3 regions of the Escherichia sp. XD33 genome follow, and region 2 is predicted to be linked to each of the others. Evidence: predicted binding sites of a transcription regulator. Region 2 holds the regulator's gene; each other region holds the start of a gene.
What was found. Region 2 encodes LexA, which represses DNA repair genes until DNA is damaged. Its sites were predicted from a motif close to TNCTGTATGTACATACAGNA; they were not measured.

Region 1 (10,361 bases), on a different contig from region 2:
CGTTTTAGCCGCCAATGTACGATAAGTTTTGCGTAATACCGGTGTTGTTTTGATGCAGGAAATGGGTCTGTTTCTTCTCCCGCAGCGCCGCTGAAATACGCGCTTCCAGCGCCTGTTGCTGGGTATCGTCTTCCAGCAGATCGCGCAGGTTAACGCCGCCTTCACCAAACAGGCAGAGATGGAGTTTACCAATGGAGGAAACGCGCAGGCGGTTGCAAGTGGCGCAGAAGTCTTTTTCATACGGCATGATAAGGCCAATCTCTCCGGCGTAATCTGGATGGCAAAAGACTTGCGCGGGACCGTCGCTGCGTTGACGTAATTGGTGGATCCAGCCGCGACGCAGTAGCTCGTCACGCAGAACCTGACCAGAGATGTGATGCTTACGGAAGAGCTCGCTGCCCTCGCCCGTTTCCATCAGTTCGATGAAACGCAGCTGGATAGGGCGATGCTGGATCCAGTTCAGAAAGGTGTCGAGCTGGTGATGATTAACATCACGCATCAGCACGGTATTGACTTTGACCTTCTCAAAACCGGCCTCAAATGCAGCATCAATCCCTGCCATGACCTGGTTGAATTTATCCTGCCCGGTAATAGCGTGAAACTGGCGGGCGTCCAGACTGTCGACACTGACGTTAATGCCAGTAAGTCCCGCATCGCGCCAGCTCGCCACATCGCGTTCCAGACGGTAACCATTGGTTGTGACCGCAATCTGGCGGATAGCGTCGTTTTCCCGCACAGCGGCGATGATATCGGTAAAGTCGCGGCGTAAAGACGGCTCTCCTCCTGTCAGGCGCACTTTTTCGGTGCCCAGACTGGCGAAGGCGCGCGTAACCCGGCGAATTTCATCGACGGTAAGAAAGCCTTTATTGGTGACGCCGCTCGGTTTGTAGCCATCCGGCAGGCAGTAGGTGCAACGAAAGTTACACACATCGGTAATCGACAGGCGCAAGTAGTAAAACTTACGCGCAAATGCATCAGTCAGTTGTGAAGCCATGTACACCTTTCCAGATACGGGAGGCGAAGTCATTTCTTCCTTCGCCCTGGTGGCAATCTTTACGAGCATTGTCACGGCCAAAGCACCGTATCAGTTGACCCAGGTGCAGAGGCTAGAGTGTTTAGTGGTTATGCCGATACTAGCGTGTAAATGAGATTTTTACCATCCACACTTTCGCTATGTAATCATGTATATAGCGTCATGATCGTGCTATTTCGCTACAGAATAAGGGAAAATGGCGGTTTTACTTTGATATACATCATCAGGGAGGCATAGCGTGCATCGTCCTTTAGAGGTAGAAGAAAATAGTTTGTATCCTCAATATTGGCAGGTTAATTGCTGTTTCCCCGCAATTTGCGCTACTGTAGCGCGGATAATCTGACTCCAGGAAACTATATGCGCAATCGTACGCTGGCTGATCTTGATCGTGTCGTTGCTCTCGGCGGAGGGCATGGACTGGGACGCGTTCTCTCATCACTTTCGTCTTTGGGTTCTCGTTTAACGGGTATCGTCACCACCACCGATAATGGTGGCTCGACGGGGCGTATTCGCCGTTCAGAAGGCGGCATTGCCTGGGGCGATATGCGCAACTGCCTCAACCAGCTGATAACGGAACCGAGCGTCGCCTCCGCGATGTTTGAATACCGTTTTGGTGGCAATGGCGAACTTTCCGGTCATAATCTCGGAAACTTGATGTTAAAGGCGCTGGATCACCTTAGCGTGCGGCCTCTGGAAGCCATCAATTTAATTCGTAATCTGCTGAAAGTGGATACGCATTTGATTCCAATGTCAGAGCATCCTGTTGATCTGATGGCGATTGACGATCAGGGACATGAAGTTTACGGCGAGGTCAATATCGACCAGTTAACTACGCCGATTCAAGAGTTATTGTTAACGCCTAATGTACCCGCAACGCGTGAGGCGGTTCACGCTATCAATGAAGCGGATCTCATCATTATTGGGCCTGGCAGTTTTTATACCAGCCTGATGCCAATTCTGCTGCTGAAGGAAATCGCCCAGGCATTACGCCGCACGCCAGCGCCGATGGTTTATATCGGCAATCTGGGGCGTGAGTTGAGTTTACCTGCGGCTAATTTGAAGCTGGAAAGCAAGCTGGCAATTATGGAGCAGTATGTTGGTAAAAAGGTCATTGATGCGGTCATCGTCGGGCCAAAAGTGGATGTCTCGGCGGTGAAAGAGCGGATTGTGATCCAGGAGGTACTGGAGGCCAGCGATATTCCGTATCGTCATGACCGCCAGTTGTTACATAACGCGCTGGAAAAGGCGTTACAGGCTTTAGGTTAACGGAAATCCGAAGGAAAATTCCGGCTTCCTATTGAAGACAAAGTGCGCGTTGTTTATGCCGGATGCGGCGTGAACGCCTTATCCGGCCTACAAACCGCGCAAATTCAATATATTGCGGAGAAAATGTAGGCCTGATAAGCGTAGCGCATCAGGCTGTTTTCCGTTTGTCATCAGTCTTCTTCGCTATCCTGTTACGATGCCGCGATAAACAGCTCACGCAGCTGATGCAACTGGTCACGAATTTGCGCCGCTTCTTCGAACTCCAGATTCTGCGCGTGTTGCATCATCAACCCTTCCAGCTCATGGATTTTCTGCTGCAACGCTTTAGGCGACATATCCATCGGCACATTATCCGGCTCAACAATCGGGCGCGATTTTCCTCTGCCCTTCGCTTTGGTTTTGGCAATGTTCTGCCCCAGCGCCAGGATATCGACCACTTTCTTGTTCAAGCCTTGCGGCGTAATTCCGTGTTCCTCGTTGTACTTCTGCTGTTTCTCACGGCGACGTTCGGTTTCGCCAATCGCTTTCGCCATTGATGGGGTGATCTTATCGCCGTAGAGAATCGCTTTACCGTTAACGTTACGTGCCGCACGACCAATGGTCTGGATCAACGAACGTTCGGAACGCAGGAAGCCTTCTTTGTCAGCGTCGAGGATCGCCACCAGCGACACTTCCGGCATATCCAGACCTTCGCGCAGTAAGTTGATCCCTACCAGCACGTCGAACTCACCCAGACGCAAGTCGCGGATAATCTCCATACGTTCGACGGTGTCGATATCTGAGTGAAGATAACGCACGCGCTCGCCATGTTCTTCGAGATATTCGGTAAGATCTTCCGCCATCCGCTTGGTCAGTGTGGTGACCAGTACGCGTTCGTTAATTGCCGCTCGCTGACGAATCTCCGAAAGAAGATCATCAACCTGTGTCGCCACCGGCCGCACTTCGATAATCGGGTCAAGCAATCCGGTTGGACGCACCACCTGATCCACCACATCGCCGCCGGATTTTTCCAGCTCGTAATTACCCGGCGTCGCCGAAACATAGATGGTTTGCGGCGCTAATGCTTCGAACTCTTCAAACTTAAGCGGACGGTTATCCAGCGCTGATGGCAGGCGGAAGCCGTACTCCACCAGTGTCTCTTTACGCGCCCGGTCACCGCGATACATGCCGCCAATTTGTGGAATGGTGACGTGAGATTCATCGACGACCAGCAGCCCATCGGCAGGCAGGTAATCAAACAGCGTCGGCGGTGGCTCACCCGGTCCACGACCGGAGAGGAAGCGCGAGTAGTTTTCAATCCCCGAACAGTAGCCCAGCTCGTTCATCATCTCCAGATCAAACTGGGTACGCTGGGTCAGCCGCTGCTCTTCCAGCAGTTTGTTGTTTTCCAACAGCACTTTGCGTCTGGCGGCCAGCTCTTCTTTGATCTCCTCCATCGCCTGTACGATGCGCTCGCGCGGTGTGACGTAGTGCGTTTTCGGGTAGATGGTAAAACGTGGAATAGTGGAAACAATCTGCCCGGTCAGCGGGTCAAATAACGACAATCGTTCCACTTCCTCGTCAAACAGTTCCACGCGAAGTGCAATGTCATCCGATTCTGCCGGGAAGATATCTATCACCTCGCCACGAACGCGGAAAGTACCACGCTGGAATGCTTGATCATTACGAGCGTATTGCAGCTCCGCCAGTCGGCGCAGAATCGCGCGCTGATCGATAATCATACCGACCGTGAGATGGAGCATCATCTTGAGATATAAATCAGGATCGCCCAGACCATAAATCGCGGAAACAGACGCCACCACAACCACATCACGCCGCTCCAGCATCGCTTTGGTGGCGGACAAACGCATCTGCTCAATATGTTCGTTAACCGAGGCATCTTTCTCAATGAAAGTGTCGGAACTCGGTACATAGGCTTCCGGCTGATAGTAGTCGTAGTAGGAAACGAAATATTCCACCGCGTTTTCCGGGAAGAACTCTTTCATTTCGCCATACAGCTGGGCCGCCAGCGTTTTGTTGGGCGCAAGTACCATGGTTGGGCGCTGAAGGTCAGCAATGACATTGGCAATGGTGAAGGTTTTCCCTGAGCCAGTCACGCCAAGTAACGTCTGGTGCGCCAGGCCATCTTCCAGCCCCTCTTCGAGACGTCGAATCGCCTCTGGCTGATCGCCAGAAGGTTTAAAAGCGGAATTCAGTTTGAACGGTTTACTCATGAGTCGCTACCTGAAGGAGTTGGGCGGGCAGGTATGTAATTTTACTCGTCGTACTTAATTATGCCAACAAATTATACTGGATAAAAAAACAGTTCATCACCATAATATTTCTGATACAGCGTAAACTCCGCTGTCAATCATGAGCAAAATTTACTCTGTGGCGAGATAAAACTCCGGCCTTACCGGGTTATCCCCAAAGCAACGGCTTTTTTAACATTTGTCAAGATGAGTGATGACAGTTTTATGGCAAGAGATGCCTGTTCAGTGACTGCCATTGCATTTATCTAACCAGTTAAAAAATAAAAGATATTTCTTTGAGCCGTCTTTAACGCCAATTCGCGTGCAAGCCGCGTATTCTCTCGCTTGCCTCGTGTTTTCTAACTCTAATACACATGGTTATCCACAGGAATAGTGGATAACTGTCTCCAGCCCCTATCCCCCGCCGCCTGGGCAATTCCCACATTCGCCGCATGAGGCGGAAGTAAAATTTTTTTCGTGATTATTTTAGAATTTAATTGGTTAAATTGCAGTCAATCGAAGACGCGATCTCGCTCGCAATTTAACCAAATACAGAATGGCTACAACAAGGCAAGGTTTATGTACTTTCCGGTTGCCGCATTTTCTGGATTTTCTGCAAGCCAGGGGATCTCTCCCAGCAGCGGCGCGGGAATCATGCGGGTGAGCGTGGTCATATATTCAGCGTGACGTTTTCCCGGAGGCGTAACATCGTTCGCCACCCAACCCGCCAGAGTCAGTCCGGCGTGTTGTATTACCTGTGCAGTCAACATCGCGTGATTAATACAGCCGAGTTTCACACCAACTACCAGTATCACCGGCAGTTGTTCCTGTGTTACCCAATCTGCAAAAGTGAAAGTGTCAGAAAGCGGCGTAAACCAGCCGCCAGCACCTTCCACTAACACCCAGTCAGCCTGTTGTTCAAGCGCGCGTAATCCGGCGCTCATTACCAATGATTCTATCGGTCTGCCCTCTTGCGCGCTGATGATGTGCGGCGAAGTGGGTTCTGCGAAGGTGTAAGGATTTACTGTTGCGTAATCCAGCTGCAGGCTGCTGTTGCGCTGTAACGCCAGCGCGTCGCTATTGCGTAAACCTTCCGGGGTCTTTTCGCTGCCAGAGGCGACCGGTTTATAACCTGCCGTCCGGTAGCCTGCTGCCTTTGCGGCTTGTAAAAGTGCACAACTGGCGACAGTTTTCCCCACTTCGGTATCCGTTCCGGTGACAAAATAACGTTTACTCACGAGCAATCACTCCCAAAAAAAGATGATACGTCAGAGGATATCGCCCCTGCTGTTGCGGCCAGGCCAGTTGCAATCGCTGCAACTGCGAACGCGTTAATATTCGCGGGTCGCGCCCTTCATGAAGATGCGTGGCACCGATGCCTTTCAGCGAACGCATGGCACTGAGCGCATCATCAAACCACAGCGTGATGGGCTGAATATGATGTTGATAATGCACGCCGTTCAGCGACTGTTCGATTTCATCTGGCGGTAAAAAGCGATTAGCATGCGGACGCTCGTCCACCGCCTGCCACGCCTGATGCAGTTCGGGTAACGATCCCTGCACCAGCGTGGTAAACGCGACCACGCCTTTGGGGCGCACCACCCGATACAGCTCGCGGAGTGCCGTGGATAAATTACCGCACCACTGCACTGCGAGATTGCTCCATGCAAGATCGAACGTCGCAGTCGCTAACGGCAGGGATTCGATATCTCCCGCCAGATAATGGTCTGCGGCATCCTTCTGGCGTGCCTGAACAAGCATTGGCGGCGAGAGATCTAAGGCCGTCACCTGCGCGTGACGTTCCCGCCAGTGGCGGCTCATCCAGCCAGGTCCACAACCCGCGTCCAGTACGTGGGTGTATTTACGCTGTGGAAGCATTGCCAGTAAGGCGTCAGCACTCTGGCGCTGTAGATCTGCATGTTGCTCATAGTGTGCGGCTGCCCGACCAAATGCCGCTGCAATGGCTTGTTTATTAACCGTTGCCATGCAGCACCTCCAGCAGACGGTCGATATCCTGCATTTCATGCGCAGCGGTTAGCGTTAAGCGCAGTCGCGCAGTACCAGCGGGTACGGTTGGCGGGCGAATCGCCGTGACCCAGCAGCCTTGCTGGCGCAGTTTTTCTGCCAGTTGTAACGCACGGCTGTTATCACCGACAATCAATGGCTGGATGGCGCTGCATGAATCAGCAAGCGTAAACGGCAAATCCTGTACTCCGGCACGAAAACGCGTAATGAGTGCCGCCAGTTTTTCGCGCCGTGCATCACCCTCATCACTGCGAATGACCGCCAGCGACGCACGTAATGCCTGCGCCTGAGCGGGCGGCATACTGGTGCTGTAGATAAGGTGGCGGGCGAATTGCAGCAGATAATCCGCCACCGTACTGGAGCAAAGCACCGCTGCCCCGCTGACGCCAAATCCTTTGCCAAAAGTCACTACCAGCAATTCTGGTTTTACCTTTTGCAGCCAGCAGCTGCCGCGCCCCTGCTCCCCGATAACGCCCGTGCCGTGGGCATCATCAACCATCAACCAGCCATTGTGCTGTTGCGTTACCTGCTGGATTTCCGCCAGTGGCGCACTATCGCCGTCCATGCTGAACACGCCTTCTGTCACCACCATTTGCTGCCCCGGACAGGGGGAAGCAAGCAATCGCGCCAAATGAGTGACATCGTTATGAGCAAAACGGCGAAGCTGCGACGGGCTTAAACTGGCAGCTTCCAGCAATGAGGCATGGCTAAGCCGGTCGGCAGCAATACGGTCCTCTTTCGCCATCATCGCGGCAATAACTGCCTGATTAGCGGCGAAACCAGAGATAAACAGCAGTGCCCGCGAATAGCCAAGCCACTCGGCCAGCTCTTCTTCCAGTGCCTGATGCACCACGCTATAACCGCTGACGTGACCGGAGCCGCCGCTACCGATGCCAAATTGCTCCGCCCCCTGCTGCCAGGCACGGATAATTTGCGGATGATGGCTTAAACCTAAATAATCGTTACTGGAAAAGTTCAGATACTGGCGATCATCCGCCACCAGCCAGCGTCCGGCTCCTTGCGCCACCGGATAACGGCGACGCAGGGCATCGGCAGCACGCCGCGCATCGAGCGCCGCGTTGATTTTCTCCTGCCAGCTCATAATGCTGCCGCGTTGTAATATTCGTCGGTGTCCGGGGTCATCAGCGCCTGTTCAAGACGTTGCTGTTGTTCGTTATCCCCTGCCAGCACGGCAGTTTGCTGCGGATTTAGCCCCAGTTTGCGGAACAGTTGCAGGTCTTTATCTTCTTCCGGATTCGGCGTGGTCAGCAGTTTGCAACCGTAGAAAATCGAGTTTGCGCCTGCCATAAAGCACATCGCCTGAGTCTGTTCGTTCATCTGCTCGCGTCCGGCAGAAAGGCGCACGTAAGAGGTTGGCATCATGATCCGCGCGACCGCAATGGTGCGAATAAAATCAAAGGCATCGACATCATCGTTATCGGCAAGCGGCGTGCCTTTCACCTTCACCAGCATGTTGATTGGCACGCTTTCCGGCGGCGTCGGCAGGTTTGCCAGTTGCAGCAATAATCCGGCGCGATCTTTTACCGTTTCGCCTAAGCCCACAATGCCGCCAGAACAGACTTTGATCCCGGCATCGCGCACTTTTTCCAGCGTATCGAGGCGTTCCTGATAAGTGCGTGTGGTGATGATATTGCCGTAAAACTCCGGCGAGGTGTCCAGGTTGTGGTTGTAGTAATCCAGCCCGGCGTTCGCGAGGCGCTGCGCCTGAGATTCACTCAACGTGCCCAGCGTCATACACGCCTCCAGCCCCATCGCTTTTACCCCCTGCACCATTTGTTCCAGGTACGGCATATCGCGTTCGTGGGGATTCTTCCACGCCGCGCCCATACAGAAGCGCGTCGATCCTGCCGCTTTCGCTTTGCGCGCCGACTCCAGCACCTGTTCAACTTCCATCAACCGCTCGGCTTCCAGCCCGGTTTTGTAGCGCGAGCTTTGCGGGCAGTATTTGCAATCTTCCGGACAAGCTCCGGTCTTAATCGACAGCAACGTGCTGACCTGCACCTGACGAGGATCGAAATGCTGGCGATGCACCTGCTGCGCTTCAAACAGCAGATCCAGCAACGGTTTTTCAAATAATTCTGTGACTTGCGACAATGTCCAGCGTGGGCGGTGAGCCATGGGGCTTCTCCAAAACGTGTTTTTTGTTGTTAATTCGGTGTAGACTTGTAAACCTAAATCTTTTCAATTTGGTTTACAAGTCGATTATGACAACGGACGATCTTGCCTTTGACCAACGCCATATCTGGCACCCATACACATCCATGACCTCCCCTCTGCCGGTTTATCCGGTGGTGAGCGCCGAAGGTTGCGAGCTGATTTTGTCTGACGGCAGACGCCTGGTTGACGGTATGTCGTCCTGGTGGGCGGCGATCCACGGCTACAATCACCCGCAGCTTAATGCGGCGATGAAGTCGCAAATTGATGCCATGTCGCATGTGATGTTTGGCGGTATCACCCATGCGCCAGCCATTGAGCTGTGCCGCAAACTGGTGGCGATGACGCCGCAACCGCTGGAGTGCGTTTTTCTCGCGGACTCCGGTTCCGTAGCGGTGGAAGTGGCGATGAAAATGGCGTTGCAGTACTGGCAAGCCAAAGGCGAAGCGCGCCAGCGTTTTCTGACCTTCCGCAATGGTTATCATGGCGATACCTTTGGCGCGATGTCGGTGTGCGATCCGGATAACTCAATGCACAGTCTGTGGAAAGGCTACCTGCCAGAAAACCTGTTTGCTCCCGCCCCGCAAAGCCGCATGGATGGCGAATGGGATGAGCGCGATATGGTGGGCTTTGCCCGCCTGATGGCGGCGCATCGTCATGAAATCGCGGCGGTGATCATTGAGCCGATTGTCCAGGGCGCAGGCGGGATGCGCATGTACCATCCGGAATGGTTAAAACGAATCCGCAAAATATGCGATCGCGAAGGTATCTTGCTGATTGCCGACGAGATCGCCACTGGATTTGGTCGTACCGGGAAACTGTTTGCCTGTGAACATGCAGAAATCGCGCCGGACATTTTGTGCCTCGGTAAAGCCTTAACCGGCGGCACAATGACCCTTTCCGCCACACTCACCACGCGCGAGGTTGCAGAAACCATCAGTAACGGTGAAGCCGGTTGCTTTATGCATGGGCCAACTTTTATGGGCAATCCGCTGGCCTGCGCGGCAGCAAACGCCAGCCTGGCGATTCTCGAATCTGGCGACTGGCAGCAACAGGTGGCGGATATTGAAGTACAGCTGCGCGAGCAACTTGCCCCCGCCCGTGATGCCGAAATGGTTGCCGATGTGCGCGTACTGGGGGCCATTGGCGTGGTCGAAACCACTCATCCGGTGAATATGGCGGCGCTGCAAAAATTCTTTGTCGAACAGGGTGTCTGGATCCGGCCTTTTGGCAAACTGATTTACCTGATGCCGCCCTATATTATTCTCCCGCAACAGTTGCAGCGTCTGACCGCAGCGGTTAACCGCGCGGTACAGGATGAAACATTTTTTTGCCAATAACGAGAAGTCCGCGTGAGGGTTTCTGGCTACACTTTCTGCAAACAAGAAAGGAGGGTTCATGAAACTCATCAGTAACGATCTGCGCGATGGCGATAAATTGCCGCATCGTCATGTCTTTAACGGCATGGGTTACGATGGCGATAATATTTCACCGCATCTGGCGTGGGATGATGTTCCTGCGGGAACGAAAAGTTTTGTTGTCACCTGCTACGACCCGGATGCGCCAACCGGCTCCGGCTGGTGGCACTGGGTAGTTGTTAACTTACCCGCTGATACCCGCGTATTACCGCA
Region 2 (10,361 bases):
TCTTGCAGGGTAATCAGCCCCTGACGTTGCATCTCATTTGCCAGCGCATCAATAACGTCCGGCAACTCGTCGCGATCCCAGCGCAGGAACAGCTCCGCTTTCAGCATTGGGTAAAGCACATTGACGTGCTCCATCAATACGTCGCGGGAGATGTGGCGATGCTGGGTGACAATTGCCGCCATCAGCGAAGGCAGCACCAACATATGCGCAATGTTGTTGCGATAGTAGGTCATCAACACCGCTTGCTCGCGCGGCAGAATGATGATGTCGCCGATAGTGTCTTTCTCGACTTCAAACTTGTTCATTTGCAGCGCGTGATCGATAAGCTCGCTGGCGCTGGCTGAAGGAACGGTAGAGTCCGTGGAGTAAGGTACGTTGCGCATCAGATCCAGGTAGCAGTTGAGTTGCTCGGTTAACTGCTCGCGGGTGAGTGAGCGCTGACGTGACGCCAGTAGCGCAGTACAGCACAGGTTCATGGCGTTTGCCGCGCCTGCGTTGTTAATGCGTACCATCAGATCGGCAGCAATATTATTGACCGTCGGCGTTAACCAGGCCGGACGCACCGCTTCGATGGGATCGATAGATTCACGCCAGTCTGGTACGTGCTGGTTAAGGTAGGTCATCAACGGCATTGGTTCACCGAAATTGACGTAACCCTGGCCGAGATTACGCAGCTTGCTTAAACCGCGCAGCATCTGCGGCAGGCTCTCTTTCTCTTTCGTCGCACCGCGCAGTTCTTTGGCGTAAGTACCCACTTCCATGACGTGCTCATAACCGATATAGATCGGAATCAGCGTAATCGGACGCGTGCCGCCACGCAGCATCGCCTGAATGGTCATCGACAGCGTACCGGTTTTCGGATCCAGCAAACGCCCCGTACGGGAACGACCGCCTTCCACGAAGTACTCGACGGAATAACCACGGCTGAACAGTTCGCCGAGATACTCACGGAAAACGGTGGAATAGAGCTTATTGCCTTTAAAAGTACGGCGAATAAAGAACGCACCCAGACGGCGGAAAATCGGCCCGGCCGGCCAGAAGTTCAGGTTGATCCCGGCGGCGATATGCGGCGGCACCAGCCCCTGGTGGTACAGCACGTAAGAAAGCAGCAGGTAGTCCATGTGACTGCGGTGGCAAGGCACATATACCAGCTCATGACCGTCGTGGGCCAGCTGGCGAACGCGCTCGGCGTTATGGACGTTGATGCCCTGGTAAAGGCGGTTCCAGGTAAAGCCCAGAATACGGTCAGTCAGGCGGATCATCTCGTAAGAGAAATTCGCCGCAATCTCTTCCATCAGCGCAATCGCGTTCTGCTGCGCTTTTTCATGGGAGATTTTTTTGCTGCGCGCTTCATCTTCTACCGCTTTCGCAATAGCGCGGGAGGCGAGCAGCTTATTAAACAGATCCTGACGAGCAGGCAGACGTGGGCCTACGGCAGCCAGACGTTGACGGGCAAAGTGCATACGCGCCACGCGCGCCAGTTTCTGCGCGATAGTTTTATCCGTGCCGTGTTCATCCGCCATACGGCGCAGCGAAACTGACGGCGAGAAACGCACAAAACTGTCGCGACCGAGCCACAGTACAGCGAAAAATTTCTGTACGCCGTTAAGCATACGCAGCGGCGGGTTCACTTCGCCTTTTTCACGCCCTGGCGCGCGACCAAACATCACCGATACTGGCACCATCTGCACATCCAGATTTGGGTTGCTACGGTGCAAATCGAGATAGTCGTGGAACAGCTTAATAGACTCTTCTTTCGGCGTGTAATAGGTGAATACACGCGGCCCGCCGTGAATGAACACATAGCGCGGCAGTAGCGTGCCGTCGATTTCCAGCGGCTCTAACGGGTCAGGCAGGTCATGTGCCAGACACTGGGCGCGCAACGTCAGCAAATCTGCTTTCGAGTTGTACGGTAAAACGTACATAATTGGACGAGAGGTATCCAGCCCCAGTTCCGGGGCAGGATCTGCCGGAATAGACTTGCTTTTTACCAGGATGCTTAATGGTAAATTCAGTAATTTGTAGTAAATTCGTGGCCAGCCGGACATAAACGATGTAAAGCCTCTGGTTAATAATGCAAATGCGCGGCAAGGATAGCAGAAAGTCATGGGAAATTCTGTGGTATCCGCTCATGTTTCGCGCGGCGTTACGCAAACCCGAATCATCGGATTTAACGGTACACTGATATTGACGCTCATAATGTAAAAAGGTTCTTTCAATGGCCAATAATACCACTGGATTCACCCGAATTATCAAAGCTGCTGGCTATTCCTGGAAAGGTTTACGCGCTGCATGGATCAACGAAGCGGCATTCCGTCAGGAAGGCGTAGCGGTATTGTTGGCGGTGGTCATCGCCTGCTGGCTGGATGTGGACGCAATTACCCGCGTGCTGCTTATCAGCTCCGTGATGCTGGTGATGATTGTGGAAATCCTCAATAGCGCCATCGAAGCAGTGGTTGACCGAATTGGCTCTGAATACCATGAGCTTTCCGGACGCGCTAAAGATATGGGATCCGCCGCGGTGCTGATTGCGATTATCGTCGCCGTGATAACCTGGTGCATCCTGTTATGGTCGCATTTTGGATAACCCTTCCAGATTTCGATAAATCTCTGGTTTATTGTGCAGTTTATGGTTCCAAAATCGCCTTTTGCTGTATATACTCACAGCATAACTGTATATACACCCAGGGGGCGGAATGAAAGCGTTAACGGCCAGGCAACAAGAGGTGTTTGATCTCATCCGTGATCACATCAGCCAGACAGGTATGCCGCCGACGCGTGCGGAAATCGCGCAGCGTTTGGGGTTCCGTTCCCCAAACGCGGCTGAAGAACATCTGAAGGCGCTGGCACGCAAAGGCGTTATTGAAATTGTTTCCGGCGCATCACGCGGGATTCGTCTGTTGCAGGAAGAGGAAGAAGGGTTGCCGCTGGTAGGTCGTGTGGCTGCCGGTGAACCGCTTCTGGCGCAACAGCATATTGAAGGTCATTATCAGGTCGATCCTTCCTTGTTCAAGCCGAATGCTGATTTCCTGCTGCGCGTCAGCGGGATGTCGATGAAAGATATCGGCATTATGGATGGTGACTTGCTGGCAGTGCATAAAACTCAGGATGTACGTAACGGTCAGGTCGTTGTCGCACGTATTGATGACGAAGTTACCGTTAAGCGCCTGAAAAAACAGGGCAATAAAGTCGAACTGTTGCCAGAAAATAGCGAGTTTAAACCAATTGTCGTTGACCTTCGTCAGCAGAGCTTCACCATTGAAGGGCTGGCGGTTGGGGTTATTCGCAACGGCGACTGGCTGTAACATATCTCTGAGACCGCGATGCCGCCAGGCGTCGCGGTTTGTTTTTCATCTCTCTTCATCAGGCTTGTCTGCATGGCATTCCTCACTTCATCTGATAAAGCACTCTGGCATCTCGCCTTACCCATGATTTTCTCCAATATCACCGTTCCGTTGCTGGGACTGGTCGATACGGCGGTAATTGGTCATCTTGATAGCCCGGTTTATTTGGGCGGCGTGGCGGTTGGTGCAACGGCGACCAGCTTTCTCTTTATGCTGTTGCTGTTTTTACGCATGAGCACCACCGGGCTGACTGCGCAGGCTTATGGTGCCAAAAATCCTCAGGCATTAGCCCGTGCGCTGGTGCAACCGTTGCTGTTGGCGTTGGGGGCTGGGGCGTTAATTGCGCTGCTGCGTACACCGATTATCGATCTGGCTCTGCATATTGTTGGCGGTAGTGAAGCAGTCCTGGAACAGGCGCGGCGCTTTCTTGAAATCCGCTGGTTAAGCGCACCGGCGTCGCTGGCGAATCTGGTATTACTCGGTTGGTTACTCGGCGTGCAATATGCCCGTGCGCCAGTAATTTTGTTAGTGGTCGGCAATATCCTCAACATTGTGCTGGATGTCTGGCTAGTGATGGGGCTGCATATGAACGTGCAGGGCGCGGCGCTGGCGACGGTTATTGCGGAATATGCAACATTGCTGATTGGTCTGCTAATGGTGCGTAAAATCCTCAAACTACGCGGAATTTCCGGCGAAATGCTGAAAACTGCCTGGCGAGGAAACTTCCGTCGCTTGCTGGCGCTTAACCGCGATATCATGCTGCGTTCGCTGTTGTTGCAACTCTGTTTCGGCGCGATCACCGTACTTGGTGCGCGACTGGGGAGTGACATTATCGCTGTTAACGCGGTTCTGATGACGCTACTCACCTTTACCGCCTATGCGCTTGATGGTTTTGCCTACGCGGTTGAAGCGCACTCCGGTCAGGCATACGGTGCGCGCGACGGTAGCCAGTTGCTGGATGTATGGCGGGCAGCGTGCCGCCAGTCGGGGATTGTAGCGTTACTGTTTTCGGTGGTTTATTTGCTGGCAGGGGAACACATCATTGCGTTGCTGACGTCGTTAACCCAGATTCAGCAGCTGGCTGACCGCTATCTTATCTGGCAGGTGATTTTGCCGTTGGTTGGCGTCTGGTGTTATCTGCTGGACGGCATGTTTATAGGCGCAACGCGTGCCGCCGAAATGCGTAACAGTATGGCGGTGGCCGCCGCAGGTTTTGCGCTGACGCTCCTTACGCTGCCGTGGCTGGGTAATCATGGTTTGTGGCTGGCATTAACCGTCTTTCTGGCGTTGCGCGGGCTTTCTCTGGCGGCTATCTGGCGGCGTCACTGGCGTAACGGTACCTGGTTTGCCGCAACGTGACGGTTAAAAATTCTGAATAAATTATCCTAAGCCAAATTGCTGACTACACTTAATCTCACGTTCAGAAGAAAAGTGAACGTACTCTCATTCACAACCTAACGATGAGGTCTTGATTATGAATAAAGATGAAGCCGGCGGTAACTGGAAACAGTTTAAAGGTAAAGTGAAAGAGCAATGGGGCAAACTGACCGATGATGATATGACGATCATTGAAGGTAAACGTGATCAACTGGTCGGTAAAATCCAGGAACGTTATGGTTATCAGAAAGATCAGGCAGAAAAAGAGGTCGTGGATTGGGAAACCCGCAATGAATATCGCTGGTAATTAATCCCTCCTGCCCGACGTGTACAAGGATGTACGCCCTCTTAACGCGGTTTCTTTTTCACCTGCACAGAGTGATCATGCTGGCACTGTTCAGGATGACGACACGCTTCCACTTCCACGCATGCCGCACAGAGCCCATGTGCTTCAATCACATTATGCCGCAGGGCAAAACCCATTTTTGCCGCCAGCGTATGCATGATGTCTTCCACGCCTTCAGCACACTCTTCTTTCACCGCGCCGCAGCGATCGCAAATAAACATGGCTGACGTATGGGTGGGCTGGTCGAACAGATGACAGAGCACATAACTGTTGGTGGATTCCACCTTATGCACAAAACCTTGCTCAAGCAGAAAATCCAGCGCGCGATAAACCGTTGGCGGCTTGGCTTGCGGTTCAGCTTCGCGCAGTAAATCAAGCAGATCATAAGCGCTGATAGCGCCATCCTGCAGACTCATCAGGCGCAACACTTCCAGGCGCTGTGGGGTCAGGCGCACATTACGCTGCGCGCAGATTTTTTCAGCCTGCGCTAATAATTCCTGCGTTGTGGTCTTTTCCATCGGGCACCTCAAAGTGGGGGTTAAGAATGTCCTTACTTTACCATGTTCCAGGAAAAACACCGAGAACCCTTATTGTTGCCGTAATGTTGATTTTCTGTTTTGTAGGTAAGGTGTTGTGTTGCCTTGTCGTACCATTATCAACACGATAATAATTAATAATTCATTTTTAAATAAATTGCTTCAAGTTAACTCGCTATTTATTTAACTGGGTTTAAACGCATACCTGTAGTTCAGAAATTATGAGCGATTTTTGATAGTGACCAGATGGCAAAAGAATTATAAGGAGGACACGGTACGACAAAAAAGGTAGATGAATCATGTTGAAGATAATACCCGGTGCAACTAGATACTTTAATAAAACACTCAATTCAAATCAATTCGATAATGAAGATGCAATCAAAGATAAATTAGATAATAGAGGTTCAATCAAAGGTAAATTAAATAATATATATGGTAAATCTATTGATTATGCAGCGCTGCGTCATCGGGATATAATTATTGCAAAAATAGATTTGTTTATTCAACGAATCACGCATAATTTATGGCATGCACGTAAAAAAATGTGTTTTTAATTGAGCAAATAAATGATCTCAAAATGTGGGTCAATAAGTATATTGACGATTGCACTGATGAGGATTTAAACGATCGTGACTTTATTGCATCAGTTGTTGACCGGGCTATTTTTCATTTCGCGATTAATAGTATATGTAATCTTGGGGATAATAAAGATGCAATGCCCATTGAACAATGTACTTTTGATGTAGAAACTAAGAATGACCTTCCCTCCACGGTTCAGCTATTTTATGAGGAATCTAAGGATAATGAACCTTTAGCGAATATACATTTTCAAGCAATAGGTTCTGGTTTTTTAACGTTTGTTAATGCCTGCCAGGAACATGATGACAACAGCTTAAAATTATTTGCTTCGCTGTTAATTTCACTTTCATATTCTAGTGCCTACGCAGATTTATCAGAAACAGTGTATATTAATGAAAATAATGAGAGCTACCTGAAAGCTCAGTTTGAAAAATTATCTCAACGTGATATGAAGAAGTACCTGGGAGAGATGAAGCGTCTGGCTGATGGGGGAGAAATGAATTTTGATGGCTATCTGGATAAGATGTCACATCTGGTGAATGAAGGAACGCTCGATCCTGATATTTTAAGCAAAATGCGAGATGCTGCACCACAATTAATTAGCTTCGCGAAGTCGTTTGACCCAACCTCAAAGGAAGAGATTAAAATACTTACAGACACTTCTAAATTAATTTATGATTTGTTCGGGGTTAAATCGGAGAAATAATATGTGAAGTTCTTCGATAGTATAGAAGGCATTATATAAAAGGACCCAATATTTATTGGGTTCTTTTTTCTCTATCAATGCTATTAGCAGGGAGATATATCACCAGAGTTTAATGTGTGATTTTTTATTTATCGTCGAACCTGGATTATTTATCATTGGCCTTAACAAAGTTAACGGCTAATAAGATTATTTCCATCACTTCGTGAGAGCTTCATGCCTTGAGAGGATCTCAATTTTCTTTTGCAATGAGACAGGCGCTTCCTGTTGTTATGGTATAGTACCCCGCTATTGAGCCTCCTGAACAGTGATGCTGAATAACATAACCCCATGATATATCGATAAAATAATCTCTACATTTGAAAATGCACGGTAATTCTGAAATGCAAAAAATCAACCAAACCAGCGCAATGCCTGAAAAAACTGACGTTCACTGGAGTGGTCGGTTTAGCGTTGCACCAATGCTCGACTGGACGGACAGACATTGCCGCTATTTCTTGCGTCTGCTTTCCCGCAATACGTTGCTGTATACTGAAATGGTAACTACAGGGGCGATTATTCACGGTAAAGGTGATTACCTGGCGTATAGTGAAGAAGAACATCCGGTAGCGTTGCAACTCGGCGGTAGTGATCCGGCGGCGCTGGCGCAGTGTGCGAAGCTGGCAGAAGCGCGTGGATATGATGAGATCAACCTGAATGTCGGCTGCCCGTCTGACCGGGTGCAGAACGGCATGTTTGGTGCGTGTCTGATGGGTAATGCGCAGCTGGTTGCCGACTGCGTGAAAGCGATGCGCGATGTGGTGTCGATTCCGGTGACGGTGAAAACGCGTATTGGCATCGACGACCAGGACAGCTATGAATTTCTCTGCGATTTCATCAACACCGTTTCCGGCAAAGGCGAGTGTGAGATGTTCATCATCCATGCACGTAAAGCCTGGCTTTCGGGGTTAAGTCCGAAAGAAAACCGTGAGATCCCGCCGCTCGATTATCCGCGTGTGTATCAACTGAAGCGTGACTTTCCGCATCTGACAATGTCGATTAACGGTGGTATCAAGTCGCTGGAAGAGGCCAAAGCACACCTGCAACATATGGATGGCGTGATGGTCGGGCGCGAGGCGTATCAGAATCCGGGTATTCTGGCGGCGGTAGACCGGGAGATCTTTGGTTCCTCGGATATCGATGCCGATCCGGTGGCGGTAGTGCGCGCCATGTATCCGTACATTGAGCGTGAACTCAGCCAGGGGACGTATCTCGGTCATATTACCCGGCATATGTTGGGCTTGTTCCAGGGTATTCCTGGCGCGCGGCAGTGGCGGCGTTATTTAAGTGAAAATGCCCATAAAGCGGGTGCAGACATTAATGTGCTGGAACACGCGCTCAAACTGGTGGCGGATAAGCGTTAACTTTTCACCAAAAAATAGTCAAATTCACCACGCTCTGCGCACCGTCGCGGGGCGTTTTGCTGTTAAATCAATAGATTATTTTTGGCATGATTCTTGTAATGCCAGCAAGAGATTTCATATTTGGGAGTGCATCATGCTGGAACTACTTTTTGTGATTGGCTTTTTTGTCATGCTGATGGTCACCGGCGTTTCGTTGCTGGGCATTATCGCCGCGCTGGTTGTGGCGACGGCCATTATGTTCCTCGGCGGTATGCTGGCATTGATGATTAAGTTGCTGCCGTGGTTACTACTGGCGATTGCGGTGGTGTGGGTTATTAAGGCGATTAAAGCACCAAAAGTGCCGAAATATCAGCGTTATGACCGCTGGCGTTACTAAGGGATTGTGCGGATGATCACAACCTAAGGTTTTATCCTTAGAACAAAATAGGAATTGATAATCAAATCTGTCACTATTGCGCCTCTAACAGATTCATCGTGCTGTACCCTACATACAGCCGAACTATAAAAAGAAAGGGCTTCCCAGGTGGAAGCCCTATTTCTTTTATGGAATCAACAGGCTGGAACCTTGCGTTGCCCGGCTTTCCAGAATTTCATGCGCACGCTGCGCATCCTTCAGCGGATATTTCTGCTGCTCGGCGACATCGACCTTAATCACACCGCTGGCAATCAAAGAGAACAGTTCATTACTGGCCTCGGTTAATTCCTCCCGCGTGGTGATATAGCCTTGCAGGGAAGGGCGTGTCACATACAACGAGCCTTTCTGATTGAGAATGCCTAAGTTCACACCGGTAACCGCACCTGATGAGTTGCCAAAACTCACCATTAAGCCGCGGCGTTGCAGGCAATCCAGCGACCGTTCCCAGGTGTCTCTGCCCACGGAATCGTACACCACGCGCACTTTCTTACCGCCGGTGATCTCTTTTAACCGCTCGACCAGATTCTCTTCACGATAGTTAATAACCTGCCACGCGCCCGCTTTTAGCGCGCTCTGCGCTTTTTGCGCGGTTCCTACGGTGCCGATAAGTTTCGCGCCCAGGGCTTTTGCCCACTGGCAGGCAATCAAGCCAACGCCGCCAGCTGCTGCGTGGAACAGGAACTGCTCATCGGGTTTAATTTCATAGGTTTTGCGCAGCAGATAATAAACCGTTAAGCCTTTCAGGAAGGATGCCGCAGCTTGCTCAAAAGAAATTGCCGCAGGCAGAATCGCCGCTTTATCCGCAATAATGTTATGCACAGAGCTGTAAGCGCCTAACGCCGACTGCGCATAGACTACACGATCGCCTGCCTTAATATGCTTTACACCACTGCCGACTTTACTCACGATGCCTGCTGCTTCGGTGCCTAATCCGCTGGGTAGCGATGGCGGCGGGTAAAGGCCGCTGCGGATATATGTGTCGATAAAATTGATGCCGATGGCTTTATTTTCGACCTGGATTTCATTCTCCGCCGGATCGGCAGGAGTGAACTCTACGGCTTGAAGTACTTCCGGGCCACCGTGCTTGTGAAATTCAATTCGTGTTGCCATGTGTCCTCCAGAACGTATCGTCAGGGTCTGCTTCATATGGTAAAGTTTCGACCCATTCTTTATCTCGGTAACTCCATTCACTATGGCAGGAAATAAACCCTTCAACAAACAGCAGGCTGAACCCCGCGAACGCGATCCACAAGTTGCCGGGCTGAAAGTGCCTCCGCACTCGATCGAAGCGGAGCAGTCGGTGTTGGGCGGTTTAATGCTAGATAACGAACGCTGGGATGATGTAGCCGAGCGTGTGGTAGCAGACGATTTTTACACCCGCCCACACCGTCATATCTTTACTGAAATGGCGCGTTTGCAGGAAAGCGGTAGCCCTATCGATCTAATTACTCTTGCGGAATCGCTGGAACGCCAGGGGCAACTCGATAGCGTCGGTGGTTTTGCTTATCTGGCAGAGCTGTCAAAAAATACGCCAAGTGCGGCGAACATCAGTGCTTATGCTGACATCGTGCGTGAACGTGCCGTTGTCCGTGAGATGATCTCGGTTGCGAATGAGATTGCTGAAGCCGGTTTTGATCCGCAGGGGCGTACCAGCGAAG
Region 3 (10,361 bases), on a different contig from region 2:
CGTTGCGGCCCCAGAACGACGAGGCCGATGATGAACACCAATAGCAGTTCGCTAAAACCGATATCAAACACGGATTACACCTGCTCTTTATCGTGGCGCTTCGCGTCTTCTGTTTTAGCCTGTTCCTGATTCGTATCCGCCTGCTTATCGGCGATAGTTTTCGCAGTAAAATCAGCATCCTGACTGGTTTTATCCTGCTTTGGTTCATCATCGCTCATTGCTTTTTTAAAACCTTTGATCGACGCACCAAGATCGGAACCGATGGAGCCGAGCTTTTTGGTGCCAAAAAGCAGTACAACGATGACGGCAATAATCAATAACTGCCAAATACTGATACCACCCATACATGTTCCTCTGTGGTAGATGATGATTAAACAAAGCCGCATTATACGTTACACGGCCCGCCTTGAGCGATGAAAAAATCAGCGTGTTTTGCGCCAACCGACAAACCAGGCGATCAGACCACCTGCCATTAACCAGCCGGGCATCAGCCCCCATTCAGGTCGGCTGACCAACAAGAATGTGCCACTTAATACTAACGTAGCGCCAATTCCGAGAAAATAACGCGATTGTCCCTGACGTACATGATTTGACTGAAGCTCGCGGGCAATCTTATCAACACTGTGCTGTAAATACTTGCCCTGGCGCAAACTGTCGTAAACCAATTCAGGCAGTTCTGGCATTTTTTCGACCCAGAACGGCGCTTTTTCTTTAAATGCTCTCACCAGCGCAGGAATACCGACCTGATCTTTAATCCACGACTCCAGGAAAGGCTTCGCTGTTTTCCATAAATCGAGCTGCGGATAAAGCTGGCGTCCTACCCCTTCGACATAGAGCAGGGTTTTCTGGAGTAACACCAGTTGCGGCTGCACTTCCATATTGAAGCGACGCGCCGTATTAAACAGATTTAACAGTACATGTCCAAACGAAATTTCGGCCAGCGGTTTCTCAAAGATAGGTTCACAGACCGTACGAATGGCAAATTCGAACTCTTCAACGTTGGTATCTGGTGGCACCCAGCCTGAATCGACGTGTAGCTCTGCCACTTTGCGATAGTCGCGATTAAAGAAGGCGATAAAGTTTTCTGCCAGATAGCGTTTATCTTCTTTGTTTAGCGAGCCAACAATCCCGCAATCAATGCCGATATATTTCGGGTTTTCCGGGTGTTCATAGCTTACGAAGATGTTGCCAGGGTGCATATCGGCATGGAAAAAGCTGTCACGGAAAACCTGAGTGAAGAACACCTGCACGCCGCGTTCCGCCAGCAATTTCATGTTAGTGCCGTTTTTCTCCAGCGCCGCAACATCAGACACCGGAATGCCGTAAATGCGCTCCATCACCATCATCCCTTCACTACAATAGTCAGGGTAAACTTCCGGGATGTAGAGCATCGGGCTGTCTTCAAAATTGCGCCGAAGCTGAATGGCATTGGCAGATTCCCGCAGCAAATTCAGTTCATCAATCAAGGTCTTTTCGTACTCGCGCACCACTTCGGTTGGGCGCAGACGGCGACCATCCGGCAGCAAACGCGGCACCCAGCGAGCCAGACGGTAGATAAGTTTCAGATCCGCTTTAATGACCGGCAAAATATCCGGGCGGATGACTTTAATCACCACCTCTTTACCATTCGATTTCAATCGCGCGGTATGAACCTGGGCGATAGAAGCAGAAGCCAGCGGCTTGATTTCAAAATCGTCAAACCACGCTTCTACCGGCAAGCCGCCCATTGCAGCTTCAATCTGCTGCTTCGCCAGCTTGCCATCAAACGGAGCAACTTTGTCCTGCAATAACGCCAGCTGATCGGCAATATGCGGTGGAAAAAGATCGCGGCGGGTTGATAACATTTGCCCGAACTTGATCCAAACCGGCCCCAGTTCTTGCAGGGCCAGTCGTAGTCGCTCACCTAAAAGTTTGTCTTTATGCCGATTTGGCATCCAGAATAATGAGTATCGCCATAGCCGTAGCGGCAGGGTGATACGCATTTTGGGGATCAGTTCATCAAGTCCGTAGCTTAAAAAAGTGCGAATGATGAAATATAGGCGCCGTACTTCACCTGGCGTCATTTAGCCTCCAGTTTTTCCAGCCGTTTGGTCAGGGCATCAACAGCACGCTCGACGGCAGCCGTCTCTTCCGCAAACCAGGCCACTTCAAGCGGACCGGGTGCCATACGCCACTCTTCAGTAATGGCTTCCGCCACATAACGTTGCTGGCGCTTAATGCCGTGATGCAGGAACTTTGCGCCTCCGCGCATGGCTTTGCTGATTCCTTCAGCGGCGATATCACCGGTATAAGGGGCCAGCAGTTCCGCAGGGTCGAACTCTGCCAGATCTGCCAGCGCAACGAAGTTTTGCACCACCTGAATATCGCCCTGCACTTCCAGCTCACCACTGCGAATCAGTGCGGTAAGCTGCTGGCGATCGCGAAGTTTCGGCAACACACTGGCGTAGGCGATAACGGTGCAGTCAGCATCGCCTGCCCATTCGCCCAGTACATCAACCTGGCGTTCGCTGAACACCAGAATCAATGACGTCGAAAAGCCTTTTACCTCCACGCGCAATACTTTACCCAGCAGACGCGAGCGGGCCGTTTTCAGCGCGGGTGAGCGATACAGGAAGGTGTTGAGCAGACTTTCAATTCCTGCCGTCACTAAAGGTTTAAAAGGCATTTCCGGTCTCCTGTCAGAACTTATAACCACGATGCAGCGCCACAACCCCTGCCGTCAGATTGTAGTAGTCGACACTTTCGAATCCGGCATCCTGCATCATGGCTTTCAGGGTATCCTGATCGGGATGCATACGGATGGATTCTGCCAGATAACGGTAGCTGTCGGCGTCGTTCGCGACCAGTGAGCCAATACGCGGCAGCACATGGAAGGAGTATGCATCATAGGCTTTGCTCAGCGGCTCGATAATTGGCTTCGAGAACTCAAGCACCAGCAGGCGGCCGCCGGGTTTCAGCACGCGATACATTGAACGCAGTGCTTTATCTTTGTCGGTGACGTTACGCAGACCAAACGAAATGGTGATGCAATCAAAGGTGTTATCCGGGAACGGCAGCGCCTCAGCGTTCGCCTGAACATACTCAACGTTGCCAATCACACCGATATTACGCAGCTTCTCGCGGCCCATTTTGAGCATGGATTCATTGATATCAGCAAGGACCACTTTGCCAGTTTCTCCGACCAGGCGGGAGAATTTCGCTGTCAGGTCGCCGGTGCCACCAGCCAGATCCAGCACGGTCTGCCCACGGCGTACGCCGCTGCAATCAATCGTGAATCGCTTCCACAAACGATGAATACCGAATGACATCAAATCATTCATGACATCGTATTTTGATGCCACGGAATGGAAAACGTGGGCGACCATATCCGCTTTTTGTTCCTTCGCGACGGTCTGAAAACCAAAGTGCGTCGTTTCTTGTGACTTATCCACCATCTCAATGCCTGCTCATCAAAAAATTGTTCCAGAAGTGTAACAGATTGGGCGTCGATGCCCTAGATTTCTACCCGGCTTAACTACCCCCAATGGGCTAGCGCGACTGCTGATTATATTCATCATCGCGTTGATAAGCTTCATCATTCGGCTGCTCCGGAACCGACCGCAGTCGATACTCTTCATCCTGGCTCACCGCCTGTTCAGCCAAATCCGGATTAATCTCGCGTTTAATTTCTACCCCTAAACCGCGAAACGCTTCTGCCTGCGCCAGCACATTTCCGCGACCTGAAGAGAGTTTTTTCATTGCCTGGCGGTAGTTATCCTGCGCTTTGTCGAGACTTTGACCAATCGCGGACATGTCATCGATGAACAAACGCATCTTGTCGTACAGCTTGCTGGCACGATCGGCGATTTGCTGGGCGTTGCGGCTTTGATGCTCATAACGCCACAGGTTGGCGATAGTGCGCAACGCCACCAGCAGCGTAGTCGGGCTAACCAGCATGATATTGTTTTTCAACGCTTCGGTGATCAGCTCCGGCTGGCGGTCAAGCGCCAGTAAAAAAGCGGGTTCAACGGGAATAAACATCAGCACGTAATCCAGGGTTCGCAGCCCCGGCAGCTGTTGATAATCTTTGCGTCCCAGCAAACGGATATGGTTACGCACCGACGCGATATGTTCCTGTAGCGCGCTTTCGCGGGTGTAGTCATCTTCGGCGTTGAAATAGCGTTCATAGGCGACCAGCGTCATTTTGGCGTCGATCACCACATCTTTTCCCTGCGGCAACCGCACGATGACATCCGGCTGCATCCGCGAGCGGGCGTCATTTTCGATGCTGACCTGGGTTTCATATTCATACCCTTCACGCAGACCGGAAGCCTCCAGCACCCGCGTCAATACTACCTCGCCCCAGTTGCCCTGGGTTTTATTGTCGCCTTTCAGCGCGCGCGTCAGGTTGATCGCTTCCTGGGCCATTTGCGCGTTGAGCTGCTGGAGGTTGCGAATTTCGTGGGTCAGGGTATGGCGTTCTTGTGCTTCTTTACCAAAGCTGTCCTGAACCTGACGGCGGAAACCGTCCAGTTGTTCACGTAGCGGCGACAACAGGCTGTTCAGACTCTGACGGTTTTGCTCATCAACCCGGCGATTGCTGTGCTCAAAAATACGGTTGGCGAGGTTTTCAAACTGCTCACTGAGGCGCTGCTCGCTGTTAATCATCTGGCGAACTTTATCGTCAGCATGTTGCTGTGCGGCTTCCATCCGCGTGGTTACTTCACGCAGATCGGCCTCCAGCGAGGTGTTAATACTTTGCAGGCTGCGCACTTCGTTATTGAGTAACTCGCACTCAGCGCGCCAGTGCTCGCTTTGGGTAATTTGTTGTTTTGCCGCGCTTAACTCCGCGACCATCTCTTCACGTTCAGCGAATTGCTCGGCTTTTTGCTGTGCATGTTGATAACTGGCAAACAGCCAGCCAATTGCCACACCCACCAATGCAATAACTGCGTAAACCATGATTGAGAAATCCACAACGCCTCCTGACGCAACAACTTACCCGCACAAAATAGAATTGTGCTGTACAAACGTCCAGTTTGAAAGAAGTTTCCTGCGAGGCGCTACGCAAAACGATCGTTAATTTTCATTATTTTATCCCACAATATGAGATGGAGTTTATATTGTGGGATATATCACCTTTTCCCCACGTCATTATGTGGAACACTTCAGCAATATCATCAGGAGAAACGTATGGCAGAAACCTCTTCAACCACCGCAGGCGCACAAACGTTATTACGTGGACTGGCGGTTCTTAATGCTGTTTATAACGGCTGCCATGACCTAAAAAGTATCGGCGAGTTCACCGGCACGACCCGGAGCACAACCCATCGTTTAGTCACCGTTCTGGTGGAACAACGCTACCTGCGCCATGTCCCAACGCAGGGCTACCAACTGGGTGCCAAACTGATCGAATTCGGTGCCAGAGCACTGGAAAGCACCTCGCTGTACGAAATTGCCCAGCCCGTTTTGCAACGCCTTGCCCGTTACACCCTGGACACCGTGCATCTGGGGATCGTTGAAGGCGACGAAGTGCTGTATCTGGAGAAGATCAACAGTCAGCGCGGGCTGGAAATGCGCTCACGCCCAGGCCATCGCATGCCACTGGCAATCACCGGCATCGGCAAGGCATTGATCCTCAACCGAACAGAAGAAGAGTGGCGCACGCTGTTTAAGACCTGTGGTGATGAAACAAAACTGGGCGCATTTATTCAGAACATGCGTCGTTATGCCGCCAGTGGTTTTGCTTTTGATCTGGAAGAGAACGAGCCGACTATCCGTTGCGTTGCAGCGCCGGTTTACAACGCCCGGGATGAAATTGTGGCGGCTATTTCTGTCGCCAGTACCACCACGTATATGTCGCTGGCGCGTCTGGAAGAACTGGCACCTTACGTCAAATCCTGTGCAGAAGAGATATCCGCTGAACTGGGCTGGGGTAAGCACGTCCGCAAAGATAAATAAACCATGATTAAAGGAAACGACTAATGCCGGGAGCACCCTCATTTATTGCCCTGGACTGGGGAACGTCATCGCTTCGGGCATGGCGTTTTGGCGAATCACCAAATCCACAAGAAAAACGTGAATTCCCCTGGGGGATCATGAAATTACCCTCCCAGGCAGCAACACGTGAGGACGCTTTCCACGATACGTTTTTACGTGTCTGCGGCGACTGGCTGGCACAAACCCCATGCCCGGTACTGGCTTGCGGCATGCTCGGCAGTGCGCAAGGGTGGCAACCAGCAGCTTATTTACCTTGCCCGGTCACTCTCGAGGGTCTGGCGAAGCAGTTGACGCCTGTTATCCACCAGCAGCAGACAATGCTGCACATCATTCCTGGCGTGATTAAAGAAGGTGAAATGCCCGAAGTGATGCGTGGCGAAGAGACACAAATCTTCGGTGCTATCTCGATGGAACCGGCCCTGCAAAACGCGATCCATCAGGGTATGCCAGTGCTGATAGGCTTACCCGGCACACATGCGAAATGGGCAGTAGTTGAAAACAACACCATTACCGATTTCCGAACCTTTATGACGGGCGAGTTATTTGATGTTTTATCCCGCCATTCGATTCTCGGTGCCACCATGCATCCTGGAGATGAACCGCACTGGGATGCCTTCACCCACGGGCTGACAGCAGCACAAGAGCATCATCAGACCGGATTATTATCGACGCTGTTTTCGACCCGTTCGCGCCTGCTGACCAGTAATCTTACGTCGTCCTCGCAGGGGGATTACCTTTCCGGATTACTGATAGGCCATGAATTATGTGGTCTGGCATCCAGTTTGCTACGTGATTTACCCGCCACAACACCGATCGCCTTAATCGGTAGCGCAAATCTGAACAGCCGCTATTCACAAGCATTCAACCACGTTTTTCCCGACAGACAGATACACGCCATTCCCAATGCCACTGAACAGGGATTATGGCGAATCGCCCACGCTGCCGGGTTACTGTCCACCAACGCCAGGGAATGTACCCATGCCATTTAATACGCTTTTGCAAAAAACCGGTTTAGTCGCCATTTTACGCGGTGTGAAACCGGATGAGATTGTCGCCATCGGTGAAAAACTGTACGCCGCCGGATTCCGCCTGATTGAGATTCCTATGAACTCGCCGGAGGCGTTGCAAAGTATCAGTTTACTGCGCGACGCCCTGCCTAAGGACTGCCTGGTCGGAGCCGGAACTGTGCTTTCGGTAGAGCAGGTGGTTGCGGTTAAAGAGGCTGGGGGCCAGATTATCGTGATGCCGCATTGCGATACTGCGGTGATCCGTCGCGCCCGTGCGCTGGGTATGTATTGTGCGCCTGGCGTCGCCACGCCCACCGAAGCCTTTGCTGCCATTGAACATGGTGCTAATGCCATCAAGCTGTTCCCGGCTGAACAAATTACGCCAGAAGTTACCAAAGCCTGGTGTGCGGTTATTCCACAATCCGTTCCGATGTTACCGGTTGGCGGTATCACACCGGAAACCATGGCGCGTTATCTGAGCCACGGCGCAAACGGCTTTGGCCTCGGTTCTGCGCTATATCACCCCGGCATGACGCCAGAGCAAGTCTATGAAAATGCAGTACTGTTTATGAACGCATGGAACAATTTAAATAGCAACTAACTGATAAATAAGGATATAAAAGCAATGACAAAACATCTTACCTTACCGAAAAAAATGGCTGCAATGGTACTTCTTGCAGGCGCTGCCCTCAGCATTGCGCCTGTACAGGCAGCCTCCTACCCAACCAAACAGATCGAGTTAGTCGTTCCCTACGCTGCCGGAGGCGGTACGGATCTGGTTGCCCGTGCCTTTGCTGATGCCGCCAAAAACCATTTACCCGTCAGCATCGGGGTTATCAATAAACCTGGCGGAGGCGGTGCTATCGGCCTGAGTGAAATCGCCGCTGCCCGCCCTGGCGGTTACAAAATTGGTTTAGGCACGGTTGAACTGACCACCCTTCCCAGCCTCGGAATGGTGCGTTTTAAAACCAGCGATTTTAAACCCATTGCCCGTCTAAACGCGGATCCGGCTGCTATCACCGTCCGTTCTGATGCGCCGTGGAATAGCTATGAAGAATTTATGACTTACGCCAAAGCGAATCCCGGAAAAGTACGCATTGGTAACTCAGGCACCGGAGCTATCTGGCATCTGGCGGCAGCTGCACTGGAAGACAAAACGGGTGCGAAGTTTTCTCATGTCCCGTATGACGGCGCAGCCCCTGCCATTACAGGCCTGTTAGGCGGGCATATTGAAGCGGTTTCCGTAAGCCCAGGTGAAGTTATCAATCATGTGAAAGGCGGCAAGCTGAAGACACTGGTAGTGATGGCGGATGAGCGAATGGAAACCATGCCTGACGTCCCGACGTTAAAAGAGAAAGGCGTTGATCTCTCCATCGGCACCTGGCGCGGCCTGATTGTGTCGCAAAAAACGCCGCAGGATGTGGTGGATGTTCTGGCAAAGGCAGCAAAAGAGACGGCTGAAGAGCCTGCATTCCAGGATGCACTGCAAAAGTTGAATCTCAACTATGCATGGCTTGACGCTGCCAGCTTCCAGACCCAAATCAGCGAACAGGAAAAGTACTTTGACGAGTTGCTGACTCGCCTGGGCCTGAAAAAATAAACCTGAGGTACGGTTGATGAACACAAAACAGTCTGTTGCTCAACTCGCCGTACCGCACCGCAAGCGCCTTTCATCAACGATGGTGGTGGCGCTGTTACTTTGTGTGGTTGCTGGCGCGGTGATGATTAATGCCGCTGATTTTCCAGCAACTGCCATTGAAACGGATCCCGGTGCAAGTGCCTTCCCTACCTTCTATGCCTGTGCCCTGATTGTGCTCGCTGTCTTGCTGGTGATACGCGATCTTTTGCAGGCAAAACCAGCCTCTTGCGCCAACGCACAGGAAAAACCGGCATTCAGGAAAACGGCAACAGGAATTGCGGCAACCGCATTTTATATTGTGGCGATGAGCTACTGCGGTTATCTCATTACTACTCCTGTTTTCCTCATCGTCATTATGACGTTGATGGGCTACAGGCGATGGGTACTCACACCGGGTATTGCGCTGCTGTTAACGGCAATCCTCTGGTTGCTGTTTGTCGAAGCGTTACAGGTGCCATTGCCTGTCGGCACATTTTTCGAATAACAGGGGCCAGCAATGTTTGAAAGTGAACTTTTAACTCAGGGTTTTTCGACATTACTCAATAATCCTCAGGCGCTGCTGTTTGCCACTTTTGGGGTGATGCTGGGTATTGTGATTGGCGCTTTGCCTGGTCTGACAGCGACCATGGGTGTGGCGATTTTGCTGCCTTTCACCTACGGCATGGAGCCTGTTTCTGGCTTGTTGATGATTTGCGGCGTCTTTTTTGGTGGCGTCTACGGTGGTTCTATCACCGCAATTTTGCTCAAAATTCCCGGAACGCCTGCCGCCGCAGCCACCGCTATTGATGGTTATGAGCTGACGAAACAGGGAAAAGCAGGGCTGGCATTGAGTGCCGCCACGTTCTCTTCCTTTAGTGGCGGAACGCTCAGCATTATCGTGCTGATGTTTCTCTCTCCGGTACTTGCCAGTTGGGCGCTGAAATTTAGTGCCTCGGAGTCCTTCGCCCTGGCAACCTTCGGACTGAGCATTATTGCCAGTATTTCCGGTGAGTCGCTGATTAAAGGGCTGATTGCCGGGGTTGGCGGATTGCTGATCGCAACGATAGGCCTTGATCCAATGGGCGGTTTTCCACGGTTTACAGGTGGATTTGTGGAGCTGATGAATGTGCCATTTATCCCGGTGATGATTGGTTTATTTGCTGCTTCAGAAGCATTCCGCTCTATGGAGCAAAACCAGCAAATTCGTCAGGGGGCGAAGGTGGCTATCGGCAGTCTGTTACTGCCCTGGCAAACACTACGCCGCATTGCATTAACCATTTTGCGCTCATCAGGATTAGGGGTTTTTATCGGCATGATCCCCGGTGCGGGGGCGGATATTGCAGCTTTTGTTGCCTATAACGAAACTCGTCGTTTCAGTAAGACACCAGAAAACTTTGGTAAGGGTGAAATTAAAGCTGTGGCCTCCTGTGAGGCAGGCGCGAATGGCTGCACCGGTGGCGCATTGTTACCTATGCTGACGCTGGGGATCCCTGGCGATGCGGTAACCGCCATCATGCTGGGCGCGTTAACGTTACAGGGAATGCAACCAGGCCCGCTGATGTTTACCGACCACGGCGATATGGTTTATACACTGTTTGTCGGCATGATCTTCTGTTACTTCATGCTACTAGTTCTTGGACTGCTCTCTTTGAAAGTCATCGGTAATGTGGTGAAAATTCCCGGCAATATTCTCACACCGATGATCCTCGCACTTTGTGTGGTCGGGACTTATGCGTTGAACAATAGCCTTTTTGATG

Region 1: a site for LexA is predicted at 4,587-4,606, ahead of uvrB (excinuclease ABC subunit UvrB). Genes of this name have one in related genera too.
Region 3: a site for LexA is predicted at 5,000-5,019, ahead of rmuC (DNA recombination protein RmuC). Genes of this name have one in related genera too.

Annotation. Positions count from the first base shown of each region.
Region 1 is NZ_JAENDM010000003.1:133,675-144,035, forward strand. It holds gene moaA (GTP 3',8-cyclase MoaA) at 5-994, opposite strand; molybdenum cofactor riboswitch at 982-1,126, opposite strand; gene yvcK (uridine diphosphate-N-acetylglucosamine-binding protein YvcK) at 1,391-2,299, shown strand; partial or broken gene K0778_RS28530 (hypothetical protein) at 2,357-2,454, shown strand; gene uvrB (excinuclease ABC subunit UvrB) at 2,491-4,512, opposite strand; gene bioD (dethiobiotin synthase) at 5,091-5,768, opposite strand; gene bioC (malonyl-ACP O-methyltransferase BioC) at 5,761-6,516, opposite strand; gene bioF (8-amino-7-oxononanoate synthase) at 6,503-7,657, opposite strand; gene bioB (biotin synthase BioB) at 7,654-8,694, opposite strand; gene bioA (adenosylmethionine--8-amino-7-oxononanoate transaminase) at 8,781-10,070, shown strand; gene K0778_RS03560 (kinase inhibitor) at 10,129-10,361, shown strand, end outside.
Region 2 is NZ_JAENDM010000018.1:84,510-94,870, reverse strand. It holds gene plsB (glycerol-3-phosphate 1-O-acyltransferase PlsB) at 1-2,048, opposite strand, end outside; gene dgkA (diacylglycerol kinase) at 2,219-2,587, shown strand; gene lexA (transcriptional repressor LexA) at 2,697-3,305, shown strand; gene dinF (MATE family efflux transporter DinF) at 3,378-4,703, shown strand; gene K0778_RS12845 (CsbD family protein) at 4,819-5,028, shown strand; gene zur (zinc uptake transcriptional repressor Zur) at 5,070-5,585, opposite strand; partial or broken gene K0778_RS12835 (DUF2713 domain-containing protein) at 5,903-6,888, shown strand; gene dusA (tRNA dihydrouridine(20/20a) synthase DusA) at 7,251-8,288, shown strand; gene pspG (envelope stress response protein PspG) at 8,422-8,664, shown strand; gene K0778_RS12820 (quinone oxidoreductase) at 8,830-9,813, opposite strand; gene dnaB (replicative DNA helicase) at 9,896-10,361, shown strand, end outside.
Region 3 is NZ_JAENDM010000015.1:12,904-23,264, forward strand. It holds gene tatB (Sec-independent protein translocase protein TatB) at 1-71, opposite strand, end outside; gene tatA (Sec-independent protein translocase subunit TatA) at 75-344, opposite strand; gene ubiB (ubiquinone biosynthesis regulatory protein kinase UbiB) at 423-2,063, opposite strand; gene ubiJ (ubiquinone biosynthesis protein UbiJ) at 2,060-2,665, opposite strand; gene ubiE (bifunctional demethylmenaquinone methyltransferase/2-methoxy-6-polyprenyl-1,4-benzoquinol methylase UbiE) at 2,679-3,434, opposite strand; gene rmuC (DNA recombination protein RmuC) at 3,529-4,956, opposite strand; gene K0778_RS11040 (IclR family transcriptional regulator) at 5,173-5,940, shown strand; gene K0778_RS11045 (2-dehydro-3-deoxygalactonokinase) at 5,964-6,968, shown strand; gene K0778_RS11050 (2-dehydro-3-deoxy-6-phosphogalactonate aldolase) at 6,958-7,587, shown strand; gene K0778_RS11055 (tripartite tricarboxylate transporter substrate binding protein) at 7,612-8,586, shown strand; gene K0778_RS11060 (tripartite tricarboxylate transporter TctB family protein) at 8,603-9,109, shown strand; gene K0778_RS11065 (tripartite tricarboxylate transporter permease) at 9,122-10,361, shown strand, end outside.